Regions from separate parts of the Pseudomonas sp. GB2N2 genome, predicted to be linked through region 4. Evidence: predicted binding sites of a transcription regulator. Region 4 holds the regulator's gene; each other region holds the start of a gene.
The links. Region 4 encodes FliA, which starts transcription of late flagellar genes. Its sites were predicted from a motif close to CTAAAGTTTNNNNNNNNNNNGCCGNTAA; they were not measured.
Positions count from the first base shown of each region.

Region 1 (4,210 bases), 1.6 Mb from region 4:
TCGAGAATTAGCAGTGAGGACTGTTCGTTCCGTGCCGTGTCTTCCCACCCGAGCTGGCCATCGGCTATGGGCGTGATGTCTTCATAGCAAGTTACACGCGCCTCAGTGTCGATGAAATGCCGAACATATTCGCCGACCACTATGCCGCCGAAGTTGGCGTGAATCTCACTCGCGAGCCAGCTCTTGCCGCTGGATTCGGGACCGGTCAGCACCAGGACTTTCATGTGCGCAGCGCCGGATCAGCACGCCATTCTCGCCAGCCTTCCACGGCAATCACGGTAAACAATGCGTAGAGTCCTGCCGTCAGGTACATGCCCTTATAGATGAAGAGCCCGACGAAGATCACATCCAGGGTGATCCACAGTGGCCAGCACTGAACGCGCTTTTGCGCCATCCAGACCTGCGCCACCAGGCTGAAGCCGGTCAACGCGGCATCGAGCCAGGGTTGGGCGGCATCGGTCCAGAGCGCCATCGCCGCGCCGAGCAACAAACTGCCGAGGGCGCCGATGGCCAGGCCTGCCGCGATCGATTGCCCCGTGAGTTGACTGACCTGCCGCCCTTGCCGTGCCTTCCCCGCGCGCGTCCACTGCCACCAACCATAAACCTGCAACGCGGCATAGACCACTTGCAACAGCATGTCCGAATACAGCTTCACCTCAAAAAACACCCCGCTGTAAACCAGCACCATCACCAGACCGATCGGCCAGCACCAAGGATTCTGTTTGACCGTCAACCAGACGGCAATGACACCGAGGGCGGCGGCAAACAGTTCAAGCCCGGACATGGAGGTTCCTTGGGGAGTTGCGGAAAAGGGGGGCAGATTGTACCGGGTAGGCAAGCCGCCATGCGCGGTATTTGTAGCAGCTGTCGGGCCTGCGAGGCTGCGGAGCAGTCGTCAATCAGGCGCCGCGGAATGTCTGGCAAACCGGGGTGCAGGATTTTACGACTGCTGCGCAGCCTCGCGCTGCTCGACAGCTGCTACGAGGCCGTGAAGGTGCCTACACCCGGAACTGCTTCAGCAACCCATTCAACTGCTCGCTCAATGCTTTCAACCGCACGCTCGCCACGCTCGACTGCTCCGCCGCCAGCGCCGTGTGGTGGGACAACCCCGCTGCCTGGGTGACGTTCTGGTTGATGTCCTCGACCACATGGGCCTGTTGCAGCGTCGCACTGGCGATGGAGGCGTTCAGCCCGTTGAGGTTGCGCAGGGCTTGGGCGATGGCGTTCAGGCTGGCACCGGCGAGGCCGGCCTGTTCGATGGTCAGCTGGGAGGCGCGGCTGCTGTCGCTGATGACCTTGACCGCAGCCTCGGAGTGGGATTGCAGGCGCTCGATCATCGACTGAATTTCGGCGGTGGACTTCTGTGTACGCTGGGCCAGCAAGCGAACTTCATCGGCCACCACGGCAAATCCACGACCCTGCTCGCCGGCACGGGCGGCCTCGATGGCGGCATTGAGTGCCAGCAGATTGGTCTGCTCGGCGATGGAGCGGATCACTTCCAGCACACTGCCAATCTGCGTGCTTTCGGTCGCCAGGGTGCGGATGACTTCCACGGCCTGATCAATCGTCGAAGACAATTTGTCTATCTGCTGCAGGCTGCTGTCAATGTTGACCTGACCTTGTTGCGCCTGGGATTCGGCATTGCGCATTTCGCTGGCCGCGTGCTCGGCGTTCTTCGCCACATCCTGCACGCCGTAGGTCACCTCATTAATAGCCGTGGCCACCAGTTCCATCTGCTGGGATTGCTGCTGGCTGCGTTGCTGGGCCTGGGCGGCGTCGTTGCCCAACTCGCTGGACGACTGGCCAAGGGCGCTGGCGGACACCTGCAACTCACCGATCACCCCCCGCAACTTGGCGGTAAACGCATTGAAGTGGCGCGCCAGTTGCGTGACTTCATCCTGGCCATGGGTGTCGAGGCTGCGGGTCAGGTCGCTTTCGCCGCTGGCAATGTTGGCCATGGCGTTCACGGTGTCCTGGAGCGGACGCACGATGCTGCGGGCAATCAGAATCACCAGCAGCGCCATGATCGCCGCAATCACCAGGCCGACGCCGGTGGCTTTCCAGACCTGGCCCGTGAACTCGGCCTGCACGTCATCGATGTACACACCTGAACCGATCACCCAGCCCCAGGGTTCGAACAGTTTGACGTAGGAGGTTTTCCCCACCGGATCGCTGGCACCCGGTTTCGGCCAGCGGTAATTGATCGCCCCGGCGCCCTTGGATTTGGCGATGGCCACCATTTCATTGAACACCGCAAAGCCGTCCGGATCGCGAATCGCCGAGAGGTTCTGGCCATCGAGTTTCGGGTTGGCCGGGTGCATGATCATCACCGGCGTCAGGTCATTGATCCAGAAGTAGTCGTTCTGGTCATAGCGCAGACCGCGAACAGCAGTCAGTGCCTGCTTCTGCGCCGCGTCGCGCGTCAGCGTGCCGGCCGTTTCCAGGTCGTGGAAATAGGCGAGGATGCCGCTGGCAGTCTGCACCACATGCTGGGTTTTCTGCGCCTTGGCGCGATACAGGTCTTCGTTAATCTGCTTGAGCATCAACGCGCCCAAGGTCAAAAGCATCATGACGGCCACGATCAGAATGAGCCACAAACGGCGGCTGATTGACATATTGCGCAAGCTGTTCATAACGCGGTCACTCCGGTGTCTTATTCTTGTAATAAATGATCGCCAGCATCCGATCACATTTTGCTGATCGGGCCTACCCGACCCAAGTCCAACAACGTGGCAGCGTAAATCGGGCTTGTCTGATAGGATTTCGGCCCCGCACGGAAAAACCTGAATCCATGTCGACGTTTCACGGAATTTTTACCGTTCCGTCCGGATTCTGTGCGCGGGACTTTTAGCTACGCTGGTTGCAGCGAACGACTTGAAAAAATATTAACGGGGCATGCCGTCGCGCATCGCTTCCTGGGGGATTGATGGATCTTTGGACCGCTGTGCAGGCATTGATACTTGGGGTTGTAGAAGGGCTGACGGAGTTTTTACCGATTTCCAGTACCGGACACCAGATTATTGTGGCCGACTTGCTCGATTTCGGCGGTGAGCGCGCTATCGCGTTCAACATCATTATCCAGTTGGGCGCGATTCTGGCCGTGGTGTGGGAGTTTCGCCGCAAGATCCTCGATGTAGTGACTGGCTTGCCGACACAACCCAGTGCCCGGCGCTTTACCGCCAACCTGCTGATTGCCTTCATTCCAGCCGTGGTATTGGGGGTGATTTTTTCCGATCTGATCCACCATTACCTGTTCAACCCGATAACGGTGGCAGCGGCATTGGTCGTGGGCGGGATCATCATGTTGTGGGCGGAAAAACGTCAGCATGAGGTGCACGCCGAAACCGTTGACGAGATCACCTGGCAAGACGCACTGAAAGTCGGTTTCGCCCAATGCCTGGCGATGATTCCCGGCACCTCGCGTTCGGGCTCGACCATCATTGGTGGCCTGCTGTTCGGCCTGTCGCGCAAGACGGCCACCGAGTTCTCGTTCTTCCTGGCGATGCCGACCATGGTCGCGGCGGCGGTGTACTCGGGCTTCAAATATCGGCACCTGTTCGTGGCGGCTGATTTCCCGGTGTTTGCGGTCGGTTTTGTCACCGCGTTCATCTTCGCGATGATTGCAGTCAAAGCGTTGCTGAAGTTTATTGCCAGCCACAGCTATGCGGCTTTCGCCTGGTATCGCATTGCTTTCGGCCTGGTCATTCTGGCGACCTGGCAGTTTGGCTGGATCGACTGGAGCGCGGCCAAGGCATGAATGAGGCCAGCGCGCGCAACATTCCCGGACGCAACTCCGGTGGGCAGATTCAGAATCCAAGGCTGAAATTGCTGGTGTTCGCCATCGTGTGCGCGCTGCCGCTGATTGGGTCGGTGTCGTTCTGGCTGCGAGGGATTTCGCTGATTCCGCTGGCGGCCTACGGCATCGTCAGCGTGTTGGCGTTCTTCCTGTATTGGAGCGACAAGCGCAAGGCCCGCACCGATCGCTGGCGCACGCCCGAAAACGTATTGCATGCGGTCGAACTCGCGGGCGGCTGGCCCGGCGCCCTGGTGGCGCAACAAGTGTTCCGGCACAAGACGCGCAAGGTGTCCTTTCAACTGTTGTTCTGGATGATCGTGCTGCTGCACCAGGTGTTCTGGATCGATCAACTGTTCATCGGGTCGAACCTGCTGGCGTTATTTTAAAAACGCTTTAAAGCAGCAATCCGACCTG
Region 1 covers NZ_CM142701.1:1,248,841-1,253,050, forward strand. The annotation lists gene ACYZT4_RS05775 (AAA family ATPase) at 1-224, opposite strand, end outside; gene pnuC (nicotinamide riboside transporter PnuC) at 221-784, opposite strand; gene ACYZT4_RS05785 (methyl-accepting chemotaxis protein) at 999-2,633, opposite strand; gene ACYZT4_RS05790 (undecaprenyl-diphosphate phosphatase) at 2,927-3,757, shown strand; gene ACYZT4_RS05795 (DUF1294 domain-containing protein) at 3,754-4,182, shown strand; gene ACYZT4_RS05800 (MmcQ/YjbR family DNA-binding protein) at 4,190-4,210, opposite strand, start outside.
Region 1: the regulator FliA is predicted to act here: its motif matches at 2,761-2,788, upstream of ACYZT4_RS05785 (methyl-accepting chemotaxis protein).

Region 2 (4,210 bases), 1.6 Mb from region 4:
CGTTGTCGGCGCGAATGTGCGGCACGCCGAAGCTGGTCCGGCGAATATCGACCATCGCCTGTTCGGGCTGGCTGCGCGCGTTTGCCGCAAGGCTCAATCCCGCCAACACGGCGGCAAGGCTCAATCGGGTTAACTGCCTGTTAATAATCACGCTCGCTCCGAAATCGAATAAACCTGTAGAAACGAGCTTGCTCGCGATGGACGGTAGGAAGGACGCCGCGGGGTGTCAGGCTTTGAGCGTTATCGTTAACGACCATCGCGAGCAAGCTCGCTCCTACAGGGAACGAGATACGGGAGAAAAATTTAAGGAGGATTTACGGGTTTGTGACGCGGTGGCGACAAAATTTCTACATCCGGGGCTTCATGATTTGCCGGGCTCGTACGTCTTACAAACTAAGAGCAACCAACACATTTTCCCGGTTCAGGCTCTGAATAAGGAGTTTTTGCATGCACAACTCGCAACTGCCAACGGACGGCAGCACCGCACCACTGGGCACTTCCATGGGCTCGGGCCTGTTCAATGAACGGACCGAATGTCATGGCAACGAAAGGATCAGGGTGCTGCTCAAGAGCTTTGGCCTGCGCACCAGCCTGATTCGCCTGAAAGTCATTGATGCGCTGCTGAATGCCGCCGACAACGACCGCAGCCTGGGCGTGCGCGGCGTGCACACCCACCTGCTGGACCTGGATATTCCCCTGTCCTTCCTCAGTGTGCGTGAAGTGTTGAAACGCCTGTGCAGCGAAGGCGTGATTACTTTGAACCCGGACAAGAGCTACAGCCTGCACTCGCAAGCTGTCGCTATTTTGCACGGCGAATAAGCCTGCCCGCCGGCGTCGCTCAGGGCTTGACCTTGCGGCGCATCACGCCGTTGACTACCACCACGATCACCGCCACGCCAATAGCGATGTACTGGAACAGCTTCTCGCTGATGACCCCGGTATTTTGCAAATACGACAGGCCAAACATGATCCCCAGAACCACCAGGGAGATCAGAATCGAATATTTCAAACGTTGTGACTGGGTCATTGCCCTTCCTTTTAACAAAAAGCTTAATCAAAAACTTACATGTAAGCCTGAAACTGCAAGATGTATCCGCTGTGTATCCGGATGCATGCCAAGCCCCTACCGTTCTCCGGGGATGAGACGCTGCAAACGGGGTCTCATGTTACAGCCGATGAAGAAATTTGGCTTCATAGCGGCGATAACCATGAGGATTTTGAAATGTTCCGTCGAATCACACTGCTGATTCCCCTGCTTGCCATTCTGTCCCTGAGCGGCTGCATTATTTTCCCCCACGGTGGCTGGCACGGCGACCGCCATTACGATGGCCGAGGCGGACCCGGCTACTACCAGCATCGTTAAGGTTTTTTCAGCGACCTGACTGATCACTGAAAAAGTCATGAAGTTGCTCGGCCGATAAGCTTCACCTCTCCCATCTTTCCCACCTATCCTAGTTCTTGCACAAACGTACCTAAAGCTCGACTCATGCGGGCCGATAGTCCTTTTGAAGCGCCGAATTCCACACCGATCACCACAATAAGAACGCTGCTAAAAAGGACCCGGCTCCATGCCCGCATTCCGTACCATTCAGGCTCGCTACACGCTGTTTCTGGTCCTGTTCATTCTGTTGCTGTCGATCCTCACGGTGGTCGGCATCAGCCAGCTGGTTGCACCGAAGCTGCGCCACACCGAAGAACAAGTGGCGCTCAACCGCATCGCCGAAGTTGCCGAACAAATCCAGGGCGAACTGAACAAGGTTCAGGCGCAACAACGCAGCATTACGCAAACCATTCCCCTGCTCGACAGCGCCGCTATCGACAGCGTGTTGCCGGGCCTGGTCGATCAGTACGGCGAGCTGAAAGTTTTCGGCGGCGGCATCTGGCCCCTGCCCGGCCAGCGTGAAGCCGGACGCAACAAATTCAGTACCTTCTGGCACCGCGATGCCTCGGGCAAACTGGCAGTGAACACCTTCTGGAACAGCGACGCCGCCCCCAACTATTACGACCAGACCTGGTACAAGGGCGGCATGCAAACGCCACGCGGGCAATGCGCCTGGGCAGCGGCCTATAAAGATGACGCGAGCGCCGAGCCGCGCACCAACTGCGCCATGGCCATCCAGAAAAACGGCGCGGCGTACGGCGTGTCGACCATCGACGTGACCCTCGGTTTTTTCAACGACCTGGTGGCGCGCAAGGAAAAAGACCTCGGCGCCGAAATGCTGATCGTCGAGGCCGACGGCAAGATCATCAGCAACAGCTCGCGCATCAGCGGGCCGATCGTGCTGAAAAACATCAGCGATCTGGCGGGCAACTCGCCCTTCGCCAGTCAGGTAAAAGCCGGCCTGCAAAACCGTGATCACGCGCAGCGGGTCGAGTTCGACAACAACGGCGAAGCCAGCACCTTCTTCATGCGTCCGATCCAGGGCAGCCCTTGGTTCCTCGCGACCGCCCTGCCGACCAAACTGATCACCGCCCAGCGTGACGACGTACTCAGTACCCTGAGCCTGCTGCAGATTCCGTTGGTGATCCTGCTGGTGCTGCTGCAAATTTACGCGATCCGCCAGCTGGTCCAGCGTTTGAAAACCCTCAAAGCCAACATTGACGCGCTGTCCGCCGGCGACGCCGACCTGACAAAACGCATCACCATCCGCGCCGAAGATGAACTGGGCGCCATCGGCCACTCGGTCAACGCCTTCATCGCTTACCTGCAAAGCATGATCGGCGAAGTCACCCAGGCCACAGGGGCCATGGCGTCCAGCCTCGACAACCTGCAACGCACGTCAGCGCACACCAGCCAGATTCTGGTGCGCCACGCTTCGGAAACCGATCAGACCGTTACCGCAATCACAGAAATGAGTTCGACCGCCGAAAGCGTGGCGCAGAACGCCGCCGAAACCGCGGCTTTCACCAAACGCGCCAATGAAAATGCTGACCGCTCACGGGTGGTTGTGGGCGAAGCGTCCAACAGCGTCATCGCGCTGATCGAAGAAGTGGCCAGCGCCACCCACAAAGTCGAAAGCATGCAACAGGACGCCCAGCGCATTACCGAGATCCTCGGGGTGATCGGCGCCATTGCCGGGCAAACCAACTTGCTGGCGCTCAACGCCGCCATCGAAGCCGCCCGGGCCGGCGAGCAAGGTCGAGGTTTTGCGGTGGTGGCCGACGAAGTCCGCGCCCTCGCCGCCCGTACTCAGGCTAGCACCTCGGAAATCAACGAAATGCTCACCCGCCTCACCCAAGGCGTGAGCTCCTCGGTAAGCGCCATGGAAAACACCCAAGCCAGCTGCCAGTCGGCAGCCGACGCCACGGCGCGGGTCAATACGGGACTGGACGAAATGGCCGGCTCCGTCAGCCACATCAACAGCCTCAGCACCCAGATCGCCACCGCCGCCGAACAGCAAAGTGCGGTGACGGAAGAGATCAATCGCAGCATGGTGCAAATCCGCCACATGGTGGATGAACTGGTGAAAAGCGGCCAGGCGAGTGAACTCAATACCCGGCAATTGCTGGAAGCCAACGCACGCGTCAGCGCGATCATGGGGCGGTTTAAAGTCCGGTGAGCCGGGATTACTTGACCCGTTCAGCTTGCTGGCGATGGCGTCCGTTCAAGCGATAAACATGTCGACTGACACTTCGCCATCGCCAGCAACCAGCCTCCTACGGGGGAGCGTCAGCCCGGAGGATGTGCACGGTCAAACAAGCGCAGCGCGCCCGCTTGAAGCCCCGGTCGGCCCAGAGGCTGCCGAGGTTTTGTTTTTGATTGGAGGCGCCCCATTAACCACGCCGGCCGAACGCAGGCATCCCCAAACTCAGCATCAATTGGAAACAATCTCCCCGCTCTTGACCGAATAAAGCAGTCAAAATGCCTGTCCTTGCGACCTCCACCCCAGCCGAGATCCTGCCATGCCAACCCACCTGCGCCTGATCGCCCTGAGCGCCCTGTTCATCTCCTCCCTGGCCCAGGCCGCCGACCTGATCCCGATCGAAGTCCACCGCGATGCCAACTGCGGCTGCTGCAAAAAATGGATCAGCCACCTGGAAGCCAACGGCTTCAAGGTCGAAGATCACGTCGAAACCGACATGAGCGCCTTCAAACAACAGCACGGCGTCCCGCCACGCCTGGCGTCCTGCCACACCGGCTTGATCAACGGCAAATTCGTCGAAGGTCACGTCCCGGCCGATCAAGTAGTTGCTTTGAGCAAGCGCAGTG
Region 2 covers NZ_CM142701.1:1,210,159-1,214,368, reverse strand. The annotation lists gene pvdQ (bifunctional acylase PvdQ) at 1-151, opposite strand, end outside; gene ACYZT4_RS05620 (fe2+ zn2+ uptake regulation protein) at 448-819, shown strand; gene ACYZT4_RS05615 (hypothetical protein) at 839-1,027, opposite strand; gene ACYZT4_RS05610 (hypothetical protein) at 1,124-1,402, opposite strand; gene ACYZT4_RS05605 (methyl-accepting chemotaxis protein) at 1,569-3,560, shown strand; gene ACYZT4_RS05600 (DUF411 domain-containing protein) at 3,904-4,210, shown strand, end outside.
Region 2: the regulator FliA is predicted to act here: its motif matches at 1,473-1,500, upstream of ACYZT4_RS05605 (methyl-accepting chemotaxis protein).

Region 3 (4,210 bases), 1.2 Mb from region 4:
TTAACTGTCCTTAAAAACCTTAAATCTCTACAGGCGTATCGGGATGGTTGCCCCATTCGCCCCAGGAACCGGCGTAGCCTTTGACCCGCGGATAACCGAGGGACTTGGCCACCAGATAGGTGAAGCCAGATCGATGGTGAGTCTGGCAGTGGGTAATCACTTCCTTGTCTTTGCTGATCCCGAGTTGTTCGAGGATCTGCGGCATGTCCGTGCGGATGCGCAGGTTGCGCGCTTGATCCATGCCCGCAGTCCATTCGAAATTGACCGCGCCGGGAATGTGCCCGGCCTTGGCTGCCAGGACTTTCTCGCCGGAGTACTCCAGCGGTCCGCGCGCGTCCCAGATCGCCAGGTCGGCAGCGCCGAGACGACTTTGCAAGTACTCGCGGGTGGCGGTAGGCTCGTCGTGCAGCGTCAACGCAACCGGGCCGCCGCCTACGGGCGGGATCTGGATCGACATGGGCGAGCCTTCTGCCAGCCAGGACGTCAGACCTCCGTCGATATAGTGATATTTGCGGTGGCCGATGACATCCAGCAGCCAGATAAAACGACCGGCCCAACCGCCGCCCTCATCGTCGTACACGACGTAGACCGCATCGGCGTTGTGCCCCAGCTCGCCGAACAACGTTTCGAGTGCCCCGTGCGCCGGTATCAGGCCCGGCGCCGGCGGTTGGCCGAGTTGCGTGCGCTTCGGGTCGACAAAACGCGCACCGGGAATATGCCCTTCGGCATAGCGGGCGCTGCTGGTCAGGTCCACCAGAATCAGATCGCGGGCGTCGAGGCGAGGAAGCAAGTCGCTCGGTTCAATCACCAGCGGCAAGCCAGAGAAGTCAGACATGTGAGGTCTCCAGAGCACAAAGGGGGGATTGTAGAAGGGATTAGAGGGGGATTGTAACGGTTCATTGGCTGCGTTGGCTAAAGCTGTGCAGCGCTTTCTCGATGCACTGCGCGGTTTTGCCGAAGGCTTGCACAGTGATTTCAGAAAACGGCCCGCCGCCCTGATCCGCCACCACGATCATGATCACGCGGCCGTTGTTGACCAGCGAGCGCAACAGCAGGTGTTCGCCGCCGAACTGTGAACGCAGGCTGACCGGCAGCAGCGCCGAAAACTGTGCATTGTTGGCCGGTGACAGGCGCACCTGCGCCTGTTGCGACAGCAGGCGTTGCAACACCTTGCTCTGGCTCACCACGATATTCAGGCCCGCGGCCTCTTTAGGCAGCCCGGCAACCTGGTGCACTCGAAGATTGGCATGCGTGCGGTCGGCCATCAGGATCATCACCCGGCGCATGCCGCACGCGACCAGCGCGTCACGGGCGGCGGTGGTCAAGTGCATGGCATTGGTGAAACGGCTCGGTTCTACCAACAGTTCGGCACATTGACTGCGCCATTTCGTCAGATCGTCAGCCGTTGGCGCGGCGGCCGGCAGCAATCCCGCATGAACACGGTTCGCACCCCACGGCCAGAGCAGCGAAACGGCAGGGTGCCAGAGGTCTGGCCGGGCATGCTGGCGCGCGCTGTTGGCGGCCTGTTGGTGCAATTGCTGCTGCACTTCGTCCATCGGCATCTGCAGGTAAAGGCTGGTCAGGTACTGCCAGCGTTCACTGTGCGGACTGTCCCAAGCTTGCTGCGCCGACAGCGCCAGGCCGTTGGCCAGCAATACCGTATTGGCCGGTTGATTGAGCCAGCGGCGCAAGGTCGGATCGTCATCAAGGCGGTTCTGCTGGCGCAACGGGTGATCGCTGTCACGGGCGATGCGCAGCACTTTCACCAGCTCGCGTTGCTCATTGAGCAGCAGCTTGTAACCCTGCTGCACCCAGATCGGCAGGTGCCAGATCTCCACCAGCGCGTAAGCGATCTCCAGCAGGCGCACGCCAAACAATTGTTTTTCGACCTTGCGTGCCGACTCTCCTTTATGCATGACCCGCAGTTCCCATTCTTCGAGCAACTGCGGATGGATCAGCGCCATGGGCCACAGCGGCGAAAGAAACAGCAGGCTGCCCCAATGGATGTCTTGCCACAGTCGCGCAAGACGTGCGGCGAAAAAACCGTTGGCCTGTTGGGTCGCGTGCTGGCTGATCAACTGCAGTTGGCGCAAGCCGACCGGGATTTGCGCTTCCGGCTCGGCGGGCAATCGGGCGAGCAGCTCTTCGGTGCGCTTCAAACCGAGGCGATTGATCGCCACCTCTAGGTTTTCCGCCGGCGCCGTCATGCTGCCGTGGGTGTGTCGGTTGGCTTCACGAATAACGCCGAGGGCCAGGGCGGGGCTGTCCTGCATCAAGTCGGCGATGTCGCGCAACGAGCTGCGGTTATCGCGGATCGCCTTGCATACAAGGTCATGACTGTCTTGCGGGACGGGTAGGTGCACGCCATCGAGAAGCTTGACCCAGCCGGCGAGTGTGGTCGGTTTTGGCGTGGGGACGTTCGTTACGTTAGCCATGGTTGGACGCGATCATCGTCTGCATTACCTGTGCCGTAGGGGGCCAAATTGGCTTTTCGCTTGAACTGGCTATAGTCTGGCGCAGTTTTGCCGATAAGTAGAAGAAGAGATTTTTTAACTTCCGAATATGACCTTGAACCCGACTCAGTAAGTGCTCCCCTACCTATGGCTAAAATAATCGGCATCATCGTCGTATTCGCGAGCGTGCTCGGCGGATACGTGCTCTCCCACGGCAAAATTGCCGCCCTGATCCAACCCTTCGAGGTGATGATCATCGGGGGTGCGGCCCTCGGTGCATTCCTGCAGGCAAACCCCGGGCACATGTTCGTGCACGTGCTCAAGAAATCCCTGGGCATGTTCAGTTCACGCTTCAACCACACCTTTTACCTGGAAGTGCTGGGGCTGATTTACGAGATCCTCAACAAGTCCCGCCGCGAAGGCATGATGGCCATCGAAGGCGACATCGAAGACGCCGCCGCGAGCCCCATCTTCGCCAAGTACCCGGCAGTCCTGAAAGACGACCGCATGACGGCGTATATCTGTGACTACCTGCGCATCATGTCCTCCGGCAACATGGCGCCCCATGAGCTGGAAGGCCTGTTCGACATGGAGCTGACCAGCCTCAAGGAAGACCTGGATCACCCTTCCCACGCGGTGAACGGCATTGCTGACGCCATGCCCGGGTTCGGTATCGTCGCGGCGGTATTGGGTATCGTGGTGACCATGGCCTCGCTGGGTGAAAGCGATCAGAAAATGATCGGTCTGCACGTCGGTGCGGCACTGGTCGGTACCTTCTTCGGTATTCTGGCCGCCTACGGTTTCTTTGGCCCCCTGGCGCATGCGCTGGGTCACGATGCCAAGGAAGAACTGAACGTCTACGAAGCCATCAAGGCTTCGCTCGTCGCTTCGGCTTCCGGCATGCCGCCCTCGCTGGCAGTGGAATTCGGCCGCAAGGTTCTGTACCCGGCGCACCGTCCTAGCTTCGCTGAGCTGGAACAAGCGGTTCGCGGACGTTAAGTCATGGAAAATAACCAGCCGATAATCATCAAGCGCGTCAAGAAATACGCGGGCGGGCATCACGGTGGTTCCTGGAAAATCGCCTTCGCCGACTTCGCGACGGCGATGATGGCGTTCTTCCTGGTGCTGTGGCTGCTGTCCACCGCCACCCCGGAACAGAAGATCGCCATCGCCGGGTACTTCAAGGACCCGGTCGGTTTTTCCGAAAGCGGCACGCCGTACATCATCGATCTGGGCGGCACGCCGACCCTGGCGCCGGAGAACACCCTCAACCCCGAGGTGAAATCCCAGCCGCAGCCGGACAAAGTGACCGTCGACACCGAGCAGGTCGAAGGCATGGCCGAGCAGGTCGAGAAAGAACGCCTCGAACTGTTGCTGCAAGAGTTGCAGAACAAGGTCGAAGAAAACCCGCAACTGCAGAAATTCAAGGACCAGATCCTGTTCGAGATCACGCCGAACGGCTTGCGCATCCAGATCATGGACGCGGAAAACCGGCCGATGTTCGACTCGGGCAGTGCGCGTCTGAAACCGTATTTCGAAGACATCCTGCTGGCCATGGCCGACACCATCAAAGCGGTGCCGAACAAGATCAGCATCAGCGGTCACACCGATGCCAAGCCGTACACCGGCACCGGCGATTTCGGTAACTGGGAGCTGTCGGCCAACCGCGCCAACGCCGCCCGCCGTGCGCTCGTTGCCGGTAGCTATCCGGATTCGCAGGTTGCTCGCGTTGTTGGTTACGCGTCGTCAGCGTTGTT
Region 3 covers NZ_CM142701.1:4,019,417-4,023,626, reverse strand. The annotation lists gene asd (archaetidylserine decarboxylase) at 1-1, opposite strand, end outside; gene ACYZT4_RS18585 (rhodanese-like domain-containing protein) at 20-835, opposite strand; gene ACYZT4_RS18580 (HDOD domain-containing protein) at 897-2,435, opposite strand; gene motA (flagellar motor stator protein MotA) at 2,601-3,452, shown strand; gene motB (flagellar motor protein MotB) at 3,456-4,210, shown strand, end outside.
Region 3: the regulator FliA is predicted to act here: its motif matches at 2,505-2,532, upstream of motA (flagellar motor stator protein MotA).

Region 4 (4,210 bases):
GCAGCGGGCGCGGCGGGAGCAGGTGCAGCCGATGCGGCCACCGCATCTACGGCGAACTGGCCTTTGCCGTGCAATTGGTCGAGCAACGACTCGAACTCGGCATCGGTGATTTCATCGCTGGCTGCCGCATCGGCAGAAGTGACTGGAGCAGCCACTGGCGCCTCGGCCTGAGCCTTGACGGCGTTCAGCGAGTCCAGCAGTTGTTCAAATTCGTTATCGGTAATGTCGCCCGATTCGGCTTCGGCAGCCGGTTGTTCCAGCTCAGCCACAGGCGCGGCTTGATCGGCGGATTGCGGCTCGGCCAGACGGGCCAGCGCCGCGAGCAATTCAGGTGTAGCAGGCGTGATCGGGCTGCGTTCGCGGACTTCAGTGAACATGCTGTTCACCGCGTCCAGCGCTTCGAGAACCACGTCCATCAGTTCCGAGTCGACGCGACGCTCACCCTTGCGCAGGATGTCGAACACGTTCTCGGCGATGTGACAGCACTCCACCAGCTCGTTGAGCTGGAGGAAGCCGGCGCCCCCTTTTACAGTGTGAAAACCGCGAAAAATTGCATTGAGCAAATCCGCATCATCCGGTCGGCTTTCTAGCTCGACCAGCTGTTCGGACAGTTGCTCTAGAATCTCGCCGGCCTCAACCAGAAAATCCTGAAGGATTTCTTCATCGGCGCCGAAGCTCATTAAGGGGGTGCTCCTAACAGGTCTAAAAACCTAAAATACCTAAAATTCTAAAACCCTAGGCTGGATAGCAAATCGTCCACATCGTCCTGACCGGACACAACGTCTTCTCTTTTATCGGCATGAATCTGCGGACCTTCACCCTGAGAGAGATGTTTTTGCGGATCTTTTTCTGCAAGCATCGCGTCACGGTCATGTTCGATGCCCGCGAAGCGGTCCACCTGGCTGGCCATGAGTACGAGCTTGAGCAAGTTGCTTTCCACTTCGGTGACCAGTTGGGTCACACGCTTGATCACTTGACCGGTGAGGTCCTGATAATCCTGGGCGAGCAGGATGTCGTTGAGGTTGCTCGACACGGCGCGACCGTCTTCGCTGCTGCGCAGTAGAAAACCGTCGACTCGCCGGGCCAGTTCGCGGAACTCCTCAGCCCCGACTTCGCGACGCATGAACCGTCCCCAGTCGGTGCTCAATGCCTGGGCTTCATCACTCAGGCGGTTGACCAGCGGCGTGGCGTTTTCCACCAGGTCCATGGTGCGGTTGGCCGCGGCCTCAGTCAGCTTGACCACATACCCCAGACGCTCGGTGGCGTCGGTGATCTGGGACACTTCCTCGGCTTGCGGCATGTTCGGGTCAATCTGGAAATTGACGATCGCGCTATGCAACTCACGGGTGAGTTTGCCAACTTCCTGATACAGGCCGCGGTCACGGGTCTGGTTGAGCTCATGGATCAGTTGCACAGCGTCGCCGAACTTGCCTTTTTCGAGGCTCTCAACCAGTTCGACCGCGTGTTTTTTCAGGGTCGATTCAAAATCGCCCTGTGAAGATTCTTTGTGGTCCATAGCTCCCCCGTGGCGCAACTTCTCAACCGATGCGTTCGAAAATCTTCTCGATTTTGTCTTTCAACGCCTGGGCCGTGAAGGGTTTGACCACATAGCCGTTAACACCGGCCTGGGCCGCTTCGATGATCTGCTCGCGCTTGGCTTCAGCGGTGACCATCAGCACTGGCAAGTGCTTGAGCTTTTCATCGGCGCGCACGTGGCGCAGCAGGTCGATACCGGTCATGCCGGGCATGTTCCAGTCCGTTACCAGAAAGTCGATGCTGCCGCTGTTGAGCACCGGAATGGCAGTAGTGCCATCGTCGGCCTCGACCGTGTTGGTGAACCCAAGGTCACGCAACAGGTTTTTTATGATCCGCCGCATCGTTGAGAAGTCATCAACGATGAGGATTTTCATGTTCTTGTCCAATTCGACCTCCAAGCAGTCTTAAACGCGCCCAGCACCTGGACGCGCCATTTCAATCAATCCGGCAAAGCATTCGATGACTGTCTGGAGCACAACAGATCGAGACCGGCGCAGTTCAACACCACACCAGCCTCGTTCGCAGTGTCCCCACACTGCCTTCAGCGCGCTCGCCACTCCCCCAAACGCCCCCGCAAACGGGCCGCGCACTGGCTGTGTAACTGGCTGACCCGAGATTCGCTGACCCCCAGGACTTCACCGATTTCCTTGAGATTCAGCTCTTCGTCGTAGTACAGCGCCAACACCAGTCGCTCACGCTCCGGCAAATTGGCAATCGCGTCCGCCAGCGCCGCCTGGAAGCGTTCATCTTCCAGATCGCGTGACGGCTCGAGATGAGCACTTGCGCCATCCTCGTGCAGCCCTTCGTGTTCGCCGTCCTGCAACAGATCGTCGAAACTGAATAACCGGCTGCCCAGGGTGTCGTTCAAGATCCCGTAGTAATCGTCGAGACTCAATTGGAGTTCGGCCGCAACCTCGTGATCTTTAGCGTCACGACCGGTTTTTGCTTCAATCGAGCGAATAGCGTCGCTGACCATGCGGGTATTGCGGTGGACCGAACGTGGCGCCCAGTCCCCCTTGCGAACTTCATCGAGCATCGCGCCGCGGATTCGTATGCCCGCGTACGTCTCGAAACTCGCGCCTTTGCTGGCGTCATATTTGGTCGACACTTCAAGCAGGCCGATCATCCCGGCCTGGATCAGGTCTTCGACCTGGACACTGGCCGGCAGTCGCGCCAGCAAGTGATAGGCAATGCGTTTGACCAATGGCGCGTAACGCTCGATCAGCTCGTACTGCGCGTCACGTGCCGACTTCTTGTAGAGGTTGTAACCGCTGGATGTCATAGCACGGGCCCTGCCGTTTGTTGCACGAGGCGCTCGACGAAAAACTCCAGGTGCCCGCGCGGGTTGGCGGGCAGCGGCCAGGTATCGACCTTTTGTGCGATGGCCTTGAACGCCAGGGAGCACTTGGAACGCGGGAAAGCTTCATAGACTGCGCGCTGCTTTTGAACCGCCTTGCGCACGCTTTCGTCGTAAGGCACCGCGCCGACATATTGCAGGGCGACGTCCAGGAAGCGGTCCGTGACCTTAGTCAACTTGGCGAACAGGTTGCGGCCTTCCTGCGGGCTCTGGGCCATGTTGGCCAGGACGCGGAAGCGGTTCATGCCGTAGTCGCGGTTCAGCAGTTTGATCAGTGCGTAGGCGTCAGTGATCGAAGTCGGCTCGTCGCAGACCACCAGCAGGACTTCCTGCGCGGCGCGAACAAAACTGACTACCGAGTCACCGATACCTGCAGCGGTGTCGATCACCAGCACGTCGAGGTTGTCGCCGATATCGCTGAATGCCTGGATCAGACCGGCGTGCTGCGCCGGGCTCAAATGCACCATGCTCTGGGTGCCTGATGCGGCCGGGACGATGCGGATGCCGCCGGGGCCCTGCAACAGGACGTCGCGCAGCTCACAGCGGCCTTCGATCACGTCGGCCAGGGTACGTTTTGGTGTCAGTCCCAGCAGAACGTCAACGTTCGCCAGTCCCAGATCGGCGTCCAACAGCATGACGCGTCGGCCGAGCTCAGCCAGAGCCAGGGACAAGTTCACTGACACGTTAGTCTTGCCGACGCCACCTTTGCCGCCGGTCACCGCGATCACCTGTACGGGATGCATGCTGCCCATGTTATTTCTTTACCTTGTCTTGCATAGACGGAGGCCACATTACTGGCTGCGCGTTCTCAACCGGAACAATGCATGGCAGACCATCGATGTAGGTACAAAAACTTTTCATTGATACCTCAGCCGACCTGCTTGGTCGGGCTGTGGTAAATATCAGCGAACATGTCAGCCATGGCTTCTTCGCTGGGTTCTTCCTGCATTTGCACGCTGACGGCGCGACTGACCAACTGATGCCGACGCGGCAGATGCAAATCATCCGGAATCCGCGGTCCATCGGTCAGGTAAGCCACCGGCAACTCATGACTGATTGCCAGGCTCAACACTTCGCCCAGACTTGCCGTTTCATCCAGTTTAGTCAGGATGCAGCCAGCGAGCCCGCAGCGCTTGTAACTGTGATAAGCGGCCGTTAGAACCTGTTTCTGGCTGGTGGTTGCGAGAACCAGGTAATTTTTTGATTTGATGCCACGACCGGCCAGGCTTTCGAGCTGCATGCGCAGCGCCGGATCGCTGGCCTGCAGGCCCGCGGTATCGATCAGCACCACGCGTTTGCGCAGCAACGGCTCCAGCG
Region 4 covers NZ_CM142701.1:2,859,037-2,863,246, forward strand. The annotation lists gene ACYZT4_RS13245 (chemotaxis protein CheA) at 1-680, opposite strand, end outside; gene ACYZT4_RS13250 (protein phosphatase CheZ) at 728-1,516, opposite strand; gene ACYZT4_RS13255 (chemotaxis response regulator CheY) at 1,539-1,910, opposite strand; gene fliA (RNA polymerase sigma factor FliA) at 2,078-2,818, opposite strand; gene fleN (flagellar synthesis regulator FleN) at 2,815-3,645, opposite strand; gene flhF (flagellar biosynthesis protein FlhF) at 3,762-4,210, opposite strand, start outside.